2 linked regions of the Prochlorococcus marinus str. MIT 1214 genome follow. The protein of the gene in region 1 interacts with the protein of each later gene in a pairwise test. Links are inferred from orthologs where the notes say so. Each region holds a gene or a part of one and is shown in the gene's direction. Other genes may lie near its edges.

Evidence for each region.
Region 2: the proteins of O5639_RS04695 (region 1) and menB interact in binary tests that used the Escherichia coli proteins (3 or more experiments, as listed by UniProt). The link is inferred for Prochlorococcus marinus str. MIT 1214 from one-to-one orthologs.

Annotation. Positions count from the first base shown.
Region 1 is NZ_CP114777.1:777,110-780,106, reverse strand. The notes cover bases 23-2,948. They hold O5639_RS04695 (NAD-dependent epimerase/dehydratase family protein), read left to right. Parts: upstream 23-962; coding sequence 963-1,934; downstream 1,935-2,948. Other genes in these bases: O5639_RS04690 (PfkB family carbohydrate kinase), read left to right, coding at 1,950-2,948; O5639_RS04700 (D-sedoheptulose-7-phosphate isomerase), read right to left, coding at 23-591. In the rest of the region: more of O5639_RS04700, read right to left, coding at 1-22; more of O5639_RS04690, read left to right, coding at 2,949-2,997. UniProt on the Escherichia coli protein: Catalyzes the interconversion between ADP-D-glycero-beta-D-manno-heptose and ADP-L-glycero-beta-D-manno-heptose via an epimerization at carbon 6 of the heptose.
Region 2 is NZ_CP114777.1:46,101-49,068, forward strand. What follows is about bases 17-2,913. They hold menB (1,4-dihydroxy-2-naphthoyl-CoA synthase), read left to right. Parts: upstream 17-966; coding sequence 967-1,860; downstream 1,861-2,913. Other genes in these bases: menD (2-succinyl-5-enolpyruvyl-6-hydroxy-3-cyclohexene-1-carboxylic-acid synthase), read left to right, coding at 17-951; glgA (glycogen synthase GlgA), read left to right, coding at 1,909-2,913. In the rest of the region: more of menD, read left to right, coding at 1-16; more of glgA, read left to right, coding at 2,914-2,968. UniProt on the Escherichia coli protein: Converts o-succinylbenzoyl-CoA (OSB-CoA) to 1,4-dihydroxy-2-naphthoyl-CoA (DHNA-CoA).

The DNA of each region.
Region 1 (2,997 bases):
AATTATTAAATGACCTATTAAAATATGAATTTCTTGAATTCTTGCAGTTCTTTTTGAGGGAACAATTATTTTAGTTTGAATAATTTTTGCAGCTTTTCCTTTATCGTTTCCTAATAGTCCAATTGTTTTTATATTCATTGATTTAGCAGTCTCTATGGCTTTAAGAATATTTGGACTATTACCAGAGGTTGAGATAGCAATTAGGACATCACCTTTTTTACCTAGGGCTTTTAGCTGTCTTGAGAAAACATCATTAAAAGAGTAATCATTAGAAATAGCAGTCAATATTGATGTATCTGTGGTTAATGATATTGATCTAAGTGGTTCTCTATCAGATATGAATCTGCAAACCAAATCAGCTGCAAGGTGTTGACAATCAGCAGCGCTACCACCATTACCGCACCAAAAAATGGTACCTCCTGAGTTAAGTGACTCAGTCAAGTAATTTGCAATCTCTTTGGTTTTTTCAATAAAATGCTCTTTGTTATCTTCAATCAAATCAATATGGTTAGATATTAGCGAAGATAACAATTCATCTTTATTAGTATCAGACATATATTTAACTTTATTTAGAAAGAGACTGCAATTCATTTAAAAGTGATAATCCTTAACATAGTTTAACTATAAGAACTTACTTTTTGTTTTAACCGTTATTTGGGTTGTTGATAGAAAAAATTGGAATTTAAATTTATTATAATTCTAACTTTAATATCCTTTGAACCTAATAGACTAATTAATAAATTTTGTTTTAGTTGATAACATTTTAAGTATTAATATGATGACTTTTGGCATTTAAAAATATTAAGTATTGGTCCGATAAGAAGCCATTCCTGCAATTAATTAAAACTAATTTTTATTAATTTCAATCAAGTTTGTTTTGATATTATGAATAATAATTAATATTTATAATTTTCGTTGTAAAAATAACTACAATTATTTAAATAAATTTGATTCAGATAGTTTTGCGTAACAAGAAAGACACATTGATAATTACCGGTTGCGAAGGCTTTATTGGGAGTAATTTAGCAAAACTTTTTCTTATTAAATATAAACATCTAAAGTTGATAGGTTGCGGAAATTTGAATAATAAAGAAAAATTTTTTAATATTAATAATTTAGAATTAGTTGAATATTGGAATAGAGATGAACTTTTTATCAATCTTGAGAAGATTAATAAAAATAGATTGCTAGGGATTGTTCATCTTGGTGCTTGTTCTTCAACTACTGAGTGGCGCGGCGATTATCTTATTTCTAATAACACACGATATAGCAATAGTTTAATTGATTTTTGTATTACAAATCAAATGAGGTTGATTTATGCATCATCTGCTTCAGTCTATGGGATGCGTGGTTTTAAAAACAAAGAGAATCCATCAGACTTGAACCCATTAAATATGTATGCCTACTCTAAGCTTTTAACTGATCAATATTTAACTTATAAATACCCGAATCAAAATTTAATTACTTCTCTTCGATTTTTTAATGTATACGGTATTAATGAAAGACATAAAGTCGGCATGGCTAGTCCAGTCCATACGTTTAATGAGCAAGCAAAAATTAATAATGAGATCCATCTTTTTATGGAGGACGATAGTGAGAATCCATTCCAAAGAGACTTTGTTTCCGTTGACGATATCTGTACTTTGATAATTGATCTTCTAACAAGGTCTGACATGTATGGAATCTTCGATGCTGGTACAGGAATCCCAATTTCATTTCGAAGAATTGCAGACATAATCTCCAAATGGTGGGGAATTAGAGGTAAAAAAATAGAAATAAAACAAGTTGGCTTTCCAACTAAGCTCAGAGGGTTCTATCAGCCGTATACTTGTGCTGATATGAGTTTTCTAGAAACAAAGAAAATCTATTGGCATCCTAAAAATATTAATAAAGGAATTCATGATTTTCTGGATAGTTCTAATACAATAGATTAATTAAGAAACTATTTAATGAAGATTTTAGTAATAGGAGAGGTATTTCTAGATGAAAATGTTGTAGGAATATCTGAAAGATTATCACCTGAATCGCCTGTCCCAATATTAACAAACTGTAAGACCACAGAACATCTTGGAGGTGCGGCTAATGTGGCAAAAAATATTTCTAGCTTGGGATGCGATGTAAGTTTACTTACATTGTTTGCAGATGACATCTATGGAAGGGAAATAAAAAACAAATTATCAAATTACAATGTTAGCATTATAAATTCTAATACTTTCCCGACAAAGACCATAAGAAAAATTAGATATCTAGTGAAAAACCAACAATTGTTAAGGCAAGATATAGAAGAGAAATTCGATAAGCTTTCATCAGAATATATAACTAACCTACTATATTCTATATGTCAAAGATTTGATATGATAGTTATTTCAGATTACAACAAAGGATTACTTTCGACATTAGTAACTAATAGATTAAAATCTATCAAACCTAGCTTAATTATATTACTAGACAGTAAATCCGTCAGTAAAAAATTAATAGATGGATCTACGCTATATAAGCCGAATTCCCACGAATTTAATCAGATTATTGGTAATTTATCTAATGAATTAACGAATGATTTAACTTCTATAAATGATAAAATTAATATATTTTATGAAAATTTCTCACCTTTAAACTTATTACTCACCCTAGGTGATGAAGGAAGTATTCTTGTAATAAATAGCAATGGAAATAAGCAACAATTCAATTTGCCAGTTTATAAGAGAGATGTTTACGACGTTACTGGAGCTGGAGACACTGTTTTATCGGTATTAGCTGTTTGCTTGGCACAAAATATTTCTTTGGAAGATTCAGCAAAAAGAGCTAATTATATAGCGTCAAAATCTGTGATGTTTCAAGGAACATATACACCAACTAAACAGGATCTTATCGATTCAAGTTGCTTGAAAATATTTACAAATGGTTGTTTTGATGTTTTACATTTAGGTCATATTAAATTACTTAAATACTCTAAATCTCTTGGAACTAAGTTGATTATAGGACTTAATTCTGATGAAT
Region 2 (2,968 bases), 730 kb from region 1 along the record:
GATCTTTTTTTCTCAACAGGGTTATTTGAAAAAATCAAAGAGATTCAAGTTTTACGTTTGGGTCCAATCCCACCAAGTAGAGAATTACAAAATTGGCTTAAAAAACCTGGAAAAGTTCAATTACTTATTACTGAGGGAGATTGTCGAAATCTTGATCCAATAGGTAGCGCAACTCAATTTAGTGAAGGGTTTTCTTATTGGGTTAACAAGTTGCTTGAAGGTATTCCCACAAAAAAAGAAATAGATAAAGAAATTGTTAGTCAAAAGTTGACTAAAAAGCTTTTAAAATATGATCTGTTCATAGATGATTGGCTTGATAATAGGTTGTTAGGAAATGGATTAATTACTGAACCTGCTTTAGCTAGATTGCTTCCTCGCTTGTTGCCAACTTCTATTCCTGTGATGCTTGCTTCAAGTAGTCCCATAAGAGATTGGTTAAGTTATTCGGGAGAGGGGGCTTTCACAAGAAGGTGCTTTGGCTTTAGAGGAGCATCAGGAATTGACGGGACACTCTCACTGGGAATGGGATTATCAATAATTATGGGAAGAATGATACTAGTAACTGGTGACTTGGCACTTCTTCATGATACAAATGGATGGCTATTTTCAAAGGATAAAAATATTAGTCTAATCGTAATCATGATTGATAATGGAGGAGGAGGTATATTTAATCAGTTAAATATAGATACAATTCAAGAAGGAGATTTTAAAGAAATTTTTCTTATGCCTCAGCAAGTTTGCCACCTTACACTTGCTAAGGCTTATGGATTGAAATATAAGCAAGTTGCTTGCTTGGATGATTTAGAACATGCAATTGAATGGAGTTTTTCTTTGTCAACAAATGTATTAATAAGAGTTTGTACTAACTCCGTTGAAGATCATAAATTGAGAGTAAGTTTACGTGAAGACTTGAAAAGAACATTATCTGAGAATTTATCAAGTTTTGACTAAATTTAATTTAAAAAAATGACTTTAAAACCTATTACTCCTAACAATATGTCTAGAAGAGTTCTCCCAGGGGAAATTATTACCTCATGGGTTTCTATTGGTGAATACAAAGATATCTTGCTTGATATAAGTCCTGAAGGAATTGCTCGTGTTGCGATAAATCGTCCTGAGAAAAGAAATGCTTTTCGACCTCGTACTATTTCAGAACTTTGTGATGCATTTATTAGAATAAGAGAAGATCCAAAAATTGGAGTCGTTTTATTTACAGGGGTAGGACCTTCCAAAGATGGAAAGTTTGCTTTTTGTTCTGGCGGAGATCAGGCTATACGTGGAAGTGGAGGATACCTTGGAGATGATGGAATCCCGCGTTTAAATGTTCTTGATTTGCAACGTATAATTAGGAGCCTTCCTAAAGTAGTAATTGCGCTTGTCCCTGGTTTCGCTATAGGGGGGGGGCATGTTTTGCATTTAATTTGTGATCTAAGTTTGGCTGCAGATAATGCAATGTTCGGTCAAACAGGACCTAAGGTTGGGAGCTTTGATGCAGGGTTTGGTTCTAGTTATTTAGCAAGGGTTGTAGGTCAAAAAAAGGCTAGAGAAATTTGGTTCCTATGCAGGAGATATGGAGCGAAGGAAGCATTGGATATGGGGCTTATAAATGCCATCTCACCAATTCATTTGCTCGAATCAGAAGGTGTTAAATGGGCTAGGGAAATACTTCAAAACAGTCCAACCGCTATAAAGTGTTTGAAATTTTCTTTTAATGCTGATACAGATGGCTTGGCAGGTATTCAAGAGCTTGCTGGCCAGGCAACACATCTTTTTTATACGACTGATGAGTCAAAGGAGGGAAGAAATGCTTTCATGGAGAAAAGGGATCCTGATTTCTCCGAATCAAAATGGCTTCCATGATTTTATTTGGTTTATCCAAAAAATAAATCTTTCTTTTTCATGAATTAAATGCGAATACTTTTTGCTGCTGCTGAATGCGCCCCAATGATAAAGGTTGGAGGTATGGGTGATGTTGTTGGTTCATTACCTCCTGCGCTTAAAAAACTTGGACATGACGTTCGATTAATAATTCCAGGGTATGGAAAATTATGGTCGTTGATGGATATTGCTCCTGAACCTATCTTTCGAGCGAACACAATGGGGGTTGACTTCGCTGTTTTTGAAACAAGGCATCCCTCTAATGGGTTGCCAATTTATTTGGTTGGACATCCATGTTTTGATTCCGAGCGTATTTACGGAGGAGAAGATGAAGATTGGAGATTTACTTTTTTTGCTAGTGCAGTCTCTGAATTTGCATGGAACTCTTGGAAACCACAAGTCCTCCATTGTCATGATTGGCATACTGGAATGATCCCAGTTTGGATGCATCAAGACCCTGAAATCAGTACGGTATTTACTATTCATAATCTCAAGTATCAAGGCCCATGGAGATGGAAGCTTGATCAAATAACTTGGTGCCCCTGGTATATGCATGGTGATCACACTATGGCATCAGCAATGTTGTATGCCGATAGAGTGAATGCAGTATCTCCGACTTATTCAAGGGAAATCCGAACATCTGAATATGGAGAAAAATTAGAGGGACTTTTAAATTATATTTCTGGGAAATTACGAGGAATATTAAACGGAGTTGATTTAGATGAGTGGGATCCAGGAACGGATAATTCATTGCCAGCTAAATTTAGTGTAGATAATATTTCTGGTAGAGCAATTAATAAAAGAGTCCTTCAAGAAAGAATGGGACTTGAAGTGAATCCAGATAAATATCTAATGGGAATGGTTGGTAGGCTCGTTGACCAAAAAGGTATTGACCTTTTACTACAAGTAGCTAATAGGCTTCTTTCTTATACTGACTCTCAGGTTGTTGTCCTTGGGACTGGGGATCGCTATTTAGAGTCATCTTTATGGCAGCTTGCAATTGAGTATCCTGGTCGTTTTTCTGTTTTTCTTACTTACGATGATGCATTATCTAGGCTCATTTATGGAGGCGCTGATGCATTCCTAATGC